Regions from separate parts of the Desulfobotulus sapovorans DSM 2055 genome, predicted to be linked through region 1. Evidence: predicted binding sites of a transcription regulator. Region 1 holds the regulator's gene; each other region holds the start of a gene.
What was found. Region 1 encodes sigma-54, which starts transcription at its own class of promoters, with help from an activator protein. Its sites were predicted from a motif close to TNTGGCACANTTTCTGCTNT; they were not measured.
Positions count from the first base shown of each region.

Region 2: a site for sigma-54 is predicted at 1,891-1,910, ahead of flgN (flagellar export chaperone FlgN). Genes of this name have one in related genera too.
Region 3: a site for sigma-54 is predicted at 1,577-1,596, ahead of BR04_RS11895 (SoxR reducing system RseC family protein). Genes of this name have one in related genera too.

Region 1 covers NZ_JCANVJ010000009.1:63,384-66,801, reverse strand. Annotated here, with positions in the region: gene BR04_RS08655 (PTS sugar transporter subunit IIA) at 1-196, opposite strand, end outside; gene hpf (ribosome hibernation-promoting factor, HPF/YfiA family) at 320-880, opposite strand; gene rpoN (RNA polymerase factor sigma-54) at 895-2,328, opposite strand; gene lptB (LPS export ABC transporter ATP-binding protein) at 2,330-3,052, opposite strand; gene BR04_RS08635 (LptA/OstA family protein) at 3,072-3,418, opposite strand, start outside.
Region 2 covers NZ_JCANVJ010000012.1:22,681-26,098, reverse strand. Annotated here, with positions in the region: gene BR04_RS09855 (flagellar basal body L-ring protein FlgH) at 1-301, shown strand, start outside; gene BR04_RS09850 (flagellar basal body P-ring protein FlgI) at 334-1,434, shown strand; gene BR04_RS09845 (rod-binding protein) at 1,477-1,797, shown strand; gene flgN (flagellar export chaperone FlgN) at 1,998-2,486, shown strand; gene flgK (flagellar hook-associated protein FlgK) at 2,489-3,418, shown strand, end outside.
Region 3 covers NZ_JCANVJ010000017.1:62,864-66,281, reverse strand. Annotated here, with positions in the region: gene BR04_RS11905 (4Fe-4S dicluster domain-containing protein) at 1-305, opposite strand, end outside; gene BR04_RS11900 (cytochrome c3 family protein) at 402-776, opposite strand; gene BR04_RS11895 (SoxR reducing system RseC family protein) at 988-1,488, opposite strand; gene BR04_RS11890 (RnfABCDGE type electron transport complex subunit B) at 1,953-2,798, shown strand; gene BR04_RS11885 (YchE family NAAT transporter) at 2,821-3,418, opposite strand, start outside.

The DNA of each region.
Region 1 (3,418 bases):
GGGGGATGGCCACGCCTTCCCCAATGCCGGTACTGCCCAGTCTTTCCCTTTCCAGGAGAACGCGGAGCAGCGTCTCTTCAGGAATGTGGAAGGTTTTGCAGATGGGCGAGCAGAGTTCTTCCAGGGCGGCCATTTTGTTTCTGGCCTGTAGATCCGTAAGAATATGTTCCTGGGGCAGCAATTCCAGGATTTTCATGGCAGTAACCTTAGGGCAAGTTTGTTGGAGAGGCTGGCGTTTTCAAATTCGCAAATGGGATCCGGTGCCCAGGTGGACACCCGCAGGGGGTGTCCACATCTGCCTGTATACCCGGTCAGGAGATCAGGCATCAGGCTGTATCAGACCCAGACTGCCATCTTTCCGCCTGTACAGTACATGCACCCTTTCTGTTCCGGCATCCGTATAGACGATGAAGTCTCTGTCCGAGAGCTCCAGCTGCATGGCCGCTTCTTCGGTTCCCATGGGTTTGAAGGGCATGGATTCCACAACAATAGCCGTATTTCCGGAGATCTTTTCCTCGTCACTGCGGTCTTCGGCCAGGGTTTCCGCTGCTATTGCCGCTTCTGCGCCTTTGATGCCTTCCCGGGATACGGGGCGTTTTTCCCGTATCTTTTCCTTGGTTCTGCGGATCTGGGTTTTGAGCTTGTCCACCAGAAGATCCAGGCTGGCATACATGTTTTCCGATTCTTCCTTTGCCTGAAAACTCAGCTGATCGCAGGTAATGCGCACTTCTGCAATGTGCCGGAGTTTCTCCACAGAGAGAACCACCTGAGCTTCCGCCGGGCTGTCAAACTGTTTGTCCAGCCGGGAGAGCTTATTTGCGGCGTAGGACTTCAGTGCTTCGGAGGGATCAATGTTTTTGAAGGTCACGGATGTCTTCATGGGCTGCCTCCTCATCAGTATTGTCTGCGTTTGCTGGACGGAAGAATTTTGAGAATATCCCTGTATTTCGCTATGGTTCTTCTTGCAATGCGGATGTTGTGTTCCTCTTCAAGGATGCTTGCAAGCTTGATGTCGCTGTAGGGTTCCGCCGGATCTTCATTTTCCACAAGCTGTTTGATTTTTTCAAGCACACTGATGGAGGCCATGGCCTCACCTTCCACCCGGTTGATGGAACTGTTGAAAAAATATTTCAGCTCAAAGAGTCCCTGGGGGGTATAGGCATATTTGTTGGTGGTTACCCGGCTGATGGTGGACTCGTGCATCTGGATATCCTGGGCCACATCCCGGAGTACCATGGGTTTGAGGTGGGCGATACCCTTTTCAAAAAAATCCCGCTGGAAGCGTACAATGCTTTCCATGACACTGCATATGGTTTTTTGTCTTTGCTGGATACTTTTGATCAGCCAGGAGGCGGAACGCATTTTTTCCTGGAGGTACTCCTTGGTTTCTCCTGAAATTTTTTCTCCCGTTCGCATGGCTTTTTTGTAGTAGGGGTTGATGTGCAGTCTCGGCATGCCATCGTCATTGAGGGAAACCACAAAATCATCGTTGTGCTTGTAAACGTAAATGTCCGGTGTGATGTAAACCGGAGACTCATCGTGAAATTCCCTGCCCGGCTTGGGCTCCAGAGAACGGATCAGGGTGACGGCGGCAATGACGGTGTCCAGATCCAGTTTAAGGCTCTTGGCAATGGCCTTAAAATTTTTGTTCTCCAGATTTTTCAGGTGATAGAGAATGATTTTTTCCACCACACCCAGTTCAAGCCCCAGTCTGCGTATCTGAAGGAGGAGGCATTCCTTGAGACTGCGGGCGGCGATTCCCGGAGGGTCGAAGGACTGCACCAGGGCAAGGGCTTCCTCGGCCTTGTCCTCGGAAGTACCGGAACTGCGGATGATGTCGTCAAGGTCGGCATCCAGATAGCCGTCCGTATTGATATTCCCGATGATGAGGCTGGCAAGCTCACGTGCCTGGGGTTCTGGATCGGTCATGGAAAGCTGCCAGAGGAGGTGACCCTGAAGTGTTTCCTTGCTGGAAACGAAATTTTCGTACCGGGTCGCTTCCTTTTCTTCGGATTCAAAGTGTACCCGGCCTGCACTGCTGTATTCATCGAGATAGGCGTCCCAGTCTGTCTCCGGATCCACCTTTTCCCCGATTTCCACTTCCTGAAGACCGCTTTCATCGGCAGGGGCTGTTTCCGCCGGATCCGGTGCATCTGAATCCGGTGCATCCATCCTTTCTTCCAGGGCTGGATTCTGCTCCATTTCCTGCTGTATGGCGTCCACGAGTTCCAGCCGGGAAAGCTGTAGCAGTTTGATGGCCTGCTGCAGCTGTGGCGTCATGACCAGTTGCTGGCTGAGCTTGAGTTGCTGTCGGAGTTCTATGGCCATGTTATAACCGGAATCCGTCTCCTAAATAGGTTTTTCTGGCAATGGGACTGGCAGCGATCTCTGCGGGAGACCCCGAATCCACCACCTTGCCAGAATGCAGAATATAGGCCGTATCACATACGCCCAGGGTTTCCCGTACATTGTGGTCTGAGATCAGAACACCGATATCCCTCTGGCTGAGGTAGGTAATGATCTGCTGAATGTCATTCACGGCCAGAGGATCCACACCCGCAAAGGGTTCGTCCAGCAGGATGAACGCTGGATCTGTGGACAGAACCCTTGCAATTTCAAGCCTTCTGCGTTCTCCACCGGAAAGAACGGCAGCTTTCTGATGGGCAAGATGGGCAATCCCCAGTTCTTCAAGGAGGGCATGCGCCTTTTCCTGTCTTGCCGTACTTCCCATATCAAGATTTTCAAGGATGATCAAAAGGTTATCCCTTACAGAAAGTTTCCTGAATATGGAAGCTTCCTGGGGCAGGTAGCCGATTCCGTGACGTGCCCGCATGTACATGGGATAATCTGTCAGATCCTGATCGTCAAGAAAAACTCTCCCCCCATCCGGCCGGATGAGTCCTACGGCCATATAGAAGGTGGTGGTTTTACCTGCACCATTTGGGCCGAGCAGGCCAATGACCTGCCGACTTTCCACATTCATGGAGACGCCGTCCACCACTTTTCTGTCTCCGTAGCGTTTTTCCAGTTGTTCCAACCGCAAGACGGGCATGGCTATTGTTCTCCAGAAATCAGAAGGGCATGGAAGGGGACGTGCCCTTTTCCTGTAAAAGGGTGCCGGAAACCCCCCCGGAAAATTCCACCTCACCACTTTTACGGTTCATGCGGATGGCCGGCCCCTGCAGCACATGGCCCTGGCGCTCCAGTCGGGCAGGGGATCCGGTAAGGGTGATGGTGTCGTCTGCTGCCACAAAAATGGCCCGTTCGCCCCAGGCTCTGCCGTTGGGATGGGTTATCTGAACATCCCCTTCAGCAATCAGTGTATGGATGGACATCGGGGACTCTTCGTTGTTTTGATTCTGTATCAGGCTGGCTTTGCCACGATAGTGGATGATAACAGAATCTGCCTTGAGATCCA
Region 2 (3,418 bases), on a different contig from region 1:
CGGAGCCGGAAAGACGGATCGGTCGGGTCGGATTACGGCCTCCATTGGTGCCCGTGTGGTGCAGGTGATGCCCAATGGCAATGTCATGATCCATGGAAGCCGGGAGTTGCGGGTAAACCATGAAACCCAGTATATCACCGTTTCCGGGGTTATCCGGCCAAAGGATATTGGTTCGGACAACCGGGTGCAGTCTACGGTACTGGCCGATGCGCGCATCGAATATTCGGGCCGTGGGGTGATTGATGAAAAGCAGAGACCCGGATGGATGGCCCGGGTGATTGACAGAATATGGCCTTTTTAATGTTGCGCAGGAAAGAGATTCCGGAGGAAGCCATGAAAGACTCCCTGAACACGCTATGCTGGGTATTGGTTCTTTGTAGTTTATGGGGCGGGGTTGCCCATGCCACACGGCTGAAGGACATGGCGGCCTTTCAGGGAATACGTTCCAACCAGCTGGTGGGATACGGTATTGTGGTGGGTCTGAGTGGTACCGGGGACAAGACCAGCCCCATGATTACCCAGGCTCTGGCCAGCATGATGGATCGTATGGGGGTGAGTATAGACCGTAACCAGATCAATGTGAAAAACGTGGCCGCCGTGATGGTGACGGCCAGCCTGCCACCTTTTTCCCGTCTGGGAAGCCGTCTGGATGTAACCATTTCCTCCATGGGCGATGCCAAGAGCCTGGGAGGGGGAACCCTTTTGCTCACGCCCCTCAAGGGGGTGGATGGCAACGTCTATGCCCTGGCTCAGGGGGCACTGGCCCTGGGGGGGTATGGGGCTGAAGGGGATGGCGGGGGCCAGACGAAAAACCATTTGCAGGTGGCCCGTATTGCCGGAGGTGCCACCGTGGAAAGGGAGGTGCCCATCACCCTGGATGGCAGGGAGAAGCTCTTTCTTTCCCTTTACCATCCGGATTTTACCACCGCCATCCGGGTTACGGAGGCCATTAACCGGGCCTTGGGACAGCCCCTGGCCAGGGCTGTGGATTCCGGTTCCGTTCGCATCGATGTTCCCGAGTCGCTTCGGGAAACCATTCCCATGTTTATTGCGGGGATTGAGGCACTGGAGGTGATGCCGGATATACCGGCCCGTATTGTGGTGAATGAAAAGACCGGTACGGTGGTGATCGGGGAGAATGTCAGAATTTCAACGGTGGCTGTCGCCCATGGCAATCTCAGTATTTCCGTGAAGGAGATGGCCCGGATCAGCCAGCCGGAGCCGCTCTCCGGAGGGGAGACGGTGGTGACGCCGGAAACGGAAATCAATGCGGATGAGGAAAGGGCCAAGGTAATGCTTCTTGAAGGAGGGGCGACCATTGGTGAGCTGGTACGGGCTTTGAATGCCATTGGGGTAAGCCCCAGGGATATGATCAGTATTTTTCAGACCATCAAGGCTGCGGGGGCTTTGCAGGCGGAGCTGGAAATCATCTGACCTGGGGTGGCATCATCCCTATTTTTTGAAGGAGGAAGGCCCATGCGTTTGGATCCTGGGGTGCAGATGGCTTTGGGAACAGGTTCCCGGGTAGCCGAGGATGTGAAAGCGGCGGCCAGGGAAAAGGAAGCGGCCCGTCTCAAGGAAGCCTGTGCGGGTTTTGAGGCTGTGATGCTGCATACCATGCTGAAAACCATGCGGCAAACTTTGCCGGAGGGCGGCATTTTTGACCGCAGCCAATCCGAGGATATCTGGCAGTCCCGGATGGATCAGGAAGTAACGGAACGTATTGCCAAGGGACCGTCCAGTCCCGGTTTGCGTGATTTTCTTTACCGTCAGCTGTCAAGGCCGGATCAGACCTGAAAAGAAGGGACGGGGATTTTTCCGGTCTGCCGGGGCCGGAAGTGTGTTTTTGAAGTATCGACTGTTCTGTACCGTCCGGAAGTTCTTATTTTCCATGGCACATAATGTGCAAAAAATCATGCAGAGGCATCGGAGATACCGGTTCCTGCATGATTTTTTTTGGAAGAAAAACAGGTAAAAGCCCTCAAGGAGATACGGATATGGCACTGGTCACGGAACTCATGGCGCTTTATGGCGAAAAAATTGCCCGCTTTGAAGGTCTTCTTGCCATTCTGGAGAGGGAGGGAGAGGTACTGCAAACAGGGGACGTGGCCCCCCTCTGGCCCCTTGCCGAAGAAAAACAGAAGGCTGCGGCCGCTATTATGGAAATCCGTACCCGTATTGTGGCGTGCATGGAGCGGTCAGGCCGTTCTCTTGGAGGGGATGGCCGTTCCTTTTATCCGGAGATGCTGACTTCCCGTCTTTCCCAGGGGGAGCGGGCTGCGCTGGAAGCTTCTCTTCTGCGTATCGAGGTGCTGAAGCAGCAGGTGAAGGCCGCAGGAGATGCCAACCTCAGGTATCTGCGTCTCTGTCTGGATGTGGTGGGGGAGATGATGTCCGCCTTTATGCGTCCTGCCCAGGCAGGGGGCTATGACCGCAGCCGCCGTATGGCCGGAGCGGGGAATACCTATGTGAGCCGGAGGGTATAGCCATGGCTGGAATCCTTCATACCCTGAATACGGCAAGGCAGGGGCTCAGTGCCCAGCAGCTGGGGCTGAATGTTACGGGTCACAATATCTCCAATGTGAACAACCCGGATTTTTCCCGGCAGTCCGTTCCCCAGGCGGCCAGTACGCCCATCCTGCAATCGGGGTTTCTCATTGGCACGGGTGTGGCAAGTCAGCAGATCCGGCAGACGGCGGATCAGTTGCTGGAAGACCGCATCACAGAGCAGAAATCGGCTTTTTCCGCTTCCGAGGCGTTCATGACCTACATGAAGGCTCTGGGAAATATGTTCAATGAAAGTTCAGACAGCAGTATCAGCAGCCTGCTGCCGCAGTTTTCCGATGCCTGGAATACCCTTGCCAACAATCCGGACGGAGCTTCGGAACGGATGAATGTCTATGAAAATGGGCTGAAGCTTTCGGAAAATTTTAACCTGATGGACAGGAATTTTTCAAAAATTGAGCAGGATCTGAACCAGGATCTCCAGGGCGGTGTGGCGGAGATCAACCGCCTGGGAACGGAAATTGCCCGTTTGAACCAGGCCATCATGGGGCAGGAGACCAGCCGTACCTCCAATGACAACCGGGATCTGCGGAACCAGCTGGTCAAGGAGCTGGCCCAGTGGACGGATATCAAAAGTTTTGAGGACAGCAACGGAGCTCTCACGGTAACGGTGGCAGGCGGATTTTCCCTGGTCTCCGGTGCCGCCTCCTACGGACTGAGTTTTGAATCCAGCCAGGTGACATGGCAGTCATCCTCCGGCAGCTACGTGGACATCACGGATCGGATTCAGGGGGGGGCTCTGGGCGGATGGCTGGAAATGCGGGATGTGGAACTGCCCCGTTACCGTCAGGAAATGGATGCCCTGGCCAGGGAGACCATCTGGCATGTGAACCGGCTGCACAGTCAGGGGGCG
Region 3 (3,418 bases), on a different contig from region 1:
ACGTAAGGGGTCATGGAGGCGATCACCCCGGAAATGGGGGCAATCACCGCCTGTCCCTTGTCCAGCAGCTGGAGGATCTGGCCTTTGGCCACGCTGTCTCCCTTCTGGAGGCGAAAGGCTTTTCCCGGTGTTTCCTTCAGCCGCAGCAGGGCTTCCCGGCCGCCCATGCCCTGTTTCAGGTTCTGATCCGAAAGCAGGGTGACGCTTAAGGGGGCGGGGAGGGGGTCGGGTGTGGGCAGGGTTGGCGGCAGCAGCGCGTAACGGAGCCGCGAAGAGCCAAGGGTGAGGAGTCGGTTGACAATCATGGGCATTCTCCTGGTGCGGATGTCAGAGGCCTGGGCCTGTTTTTCGGAGCGGAGGCGGGCAGCTTTTAAGGGTGAAGGCACTGCCCTCTGCGGCCTTCAGCGGTTGTGACAGGCGGCGCAGTCCACCGGACCCGCCTGTTCATCCCTGTGACACTGGATGCACTGCTCGTGGTAGGCATCGGTCAGGGACAGCATGTTGGGATCATCGGAAATTTTTTCGTGGCAGACGGCGCAGGAATAGGTGTCGTCCCCGTAGTCGAGGTTGTGATGACAGCTCGCACAGTCGATGCCATAGCTTTCTGTGTGAACCGTGTGGTCAAAGAGCACATGACCGGCCTTGCCCTCAAAAAGGAGGCGCACGGGTTCGCCGCCGTCCGGGCCGGGTGGGGGGAAGAGGGCGTAAGCGCCAAAGCCCATACCGCAAAGGAGGAGGGCGATGCTGAAGAGTATTTTGGGAGAAAGTGGCTGCATGGGAATCCGCCTTTAATGTCCGTTCAGTTCAGAAAGGTACCGGGAGGCCCAACCGGTTTTTTACGTTTGTGATGCAGAGGTGGGCGACGGGTCTTTCCTGGGAGGGCGCGGACGACCGGGGGGGCGTCCACGCCCTTTTCAGGAGAGATGGGCAGTCGGTGACGGTAAAAAGCAAATTGGATGCCATTGCTTCTAACTTGTCGAATATGAATCAAAAAAGCGTTCTGTTTTCTCCCTGTCCCTTTTGGGGGAAGGGAGGTCTGTCCGAAAAATCAGACAGGCCGGGAGCGTCCAGGCGTTTGAGGATACGGGGCGTATAGGCCGGAGAGCGGCTGAGGCGCTGCCCGGTTTTGCGGATGAGGAGAAAGGTCAGCCCCAGGGAGAGTGCCCCCGCAGCCGCAGCAATGGGGTCTGCGGGAAGCTGCATCCGCAGGGCGGCATGGTAGGCCCCGAGGCAGGTGAGGACAAAGGCGGCTACGGGCAGAAGGTAGAGGAGGGCCATGACCTTCAGCATTTCTCTGGAGCCGATGCCGAGGAGAACGGCATCTCCGGTCTGAAGGCCGTGCAGGGTCTTTACCCGGATTTCCATGGTTGCGGTGTTGACACCGCAGAAATCCCTGCCTTTGCAGGCTGCACAGGCCTCGGGTCTGCATGCGCGGATGGTGGTGCCCCTGGAAGAAGTGTGGGTGACAATGCCTTCTGTGGTGCGCATGAAAGCCTCCTTTCAAAAAAGGGTGGATGGTGGGGGGCTGTGCCGGAAGGTCGGCGGGTCGTGCGGCCCCGGCCCATGGAGGATAAGGAAAGCAGGATGTATGCCAGAAAGAAAGAAGGAAAAAGACCCGGACGAAGGGGACTGGCAGCCGGACTTTACCCATGCTGGCATGGAACTTGTAAAGGTGTGAAGGGCCGGGGCGCAGAAGCGGGTTTCCCGCCTCATCCTGTAAGGCGGGAAAGGTTCCGGCTTGTGGGCTTTTTCCGGGCTTCCGCCCTGGGCGAGGGGCTTTTCAGATCTTTATTTAAAGAAAATCCGGACCCCCGGTTCTGTCCGGAAAAGAGGACGGGCAGGGGGATGTGAGCCGATTCCGGGAAGATGCCCGGTTCTTTTTGTGATCCTCTTAATGGAAGGATGTTCCCGCACAGCCTGCTTTCCGGGAACGGGAAAGGAGAATGTCAAGGATGGAGATTCTGGTTTCTGTGCTGGCCCTGAGTGGTCTGGGGGCGCTGATCGGTCTGCTGCTGGCCATAGCGGACAGATGGCTCTATGTGGAAGAAGATCCCCGCATTGATCTTGTTGAGGCCGTGCTGCCCTCGGGCCAGTGCGGTGCCTGCGGATATGCGGGCTGTCGTCAGTACGCGGAAAAGGTGGTGACGGAACCTGAAGTTTCGCCCGCCCTCTGTCTTCCGGGGGGAACGGATGTGGCCCGCGAGGTGGCCCGTATTGCAGGCAAGGAGGCCGAAGAGGTGGTGGCGGCAAAGGCCCTTGTGGCCTGCGGCGGCGGGAACGTGGAAGGCTGCCGCAGTCTTTTCACCTATAAAGGCATTGCCGACTGCCGGGCTGCCTCCCTCATGGCCGAAGGGGACAAGGCCTGCAAGTGGGGCTGCCTCGGGCTGGGAAGCTGTGTGTCCGTCTGTCCGGAAAAGGCCATTACCATCAATGAAAGGGGCATTGCGGAGGTGGACGCCTCGGCCTGCATCGGCTGTGGTCTCTGCGCGAAGGCCTGTCCCAGAGGGGTGATTTCCATGGTTCCGGAAACGGCAAAAAGCGTGATTCTGTGCCGGAACCCGGAAAAGGGCGGAGAAACGAAAAAAGCCTGCGATTTTGGCTGTATCGGCTGCCGCCTCTGCACGAAGGCCTGTCCCCACGGGGCGCTTTCCATGGACGGCAATCTGCCGGTTTTCGACTACACCCGGTGCGCGGTCTGCCCGGAGGCGGTCTGTCTTTCGGTGAAATGCAAGCCCGGATGCTTTCAGCCCGTTTCCGGCAGGAGAGAGACGGGCAGCGAGGCTTCGGAAGCTGCCTGACAGGGGCCTTCCTGATTTTGGTTCAGAGGGATGTCAGCACAGGAAAGAGGATTTTAAGTCCGTTGGCCATGAATTCAATGCCGATGGAAGCCATGAGCAGCCCCATGATTCTTGTGACAATGTTGATGCCTGTCTGGCCGAGTCTGGAGGCGATGGCCGGTGCGATCCTCAGAACAGTCCATGAGAGGATGGCGATGCTGAGGATCAGGCCAAGCAGAATCAGATAATGCTGAACGGTTCTGTGGCGCTGCGCGTACAGAATGACGGTACTGATTGCGCCGGGGCCTGCCATCAGGGGAATCCCGAGTGGAACGACGGCAATACTTTCTTTGATATTGGATTCCAGAATTTCTGCTTCTTCCTGGGTCTGTTTTGCAGGGCTGACCTTTGCCTGAAGCATGCTGAAGGACATGAGCAGGATGAGAATGCCGCCTGCAACCCGGAAGGAAGCCATGGAAATCCCAAAGACCCGCAAAAGGGCCTCTCCTGAAATCAGGGAAATAAAGAGGACAAAAAAAACCGTTATGGAAGCTGTTTTGATGGTTTTTTTCTTGTCTCTCAGGGATTCGTCACTACAGGCGTTCAGAAAAATGGGAACCGCCCCCAGTGGGTTGACAATG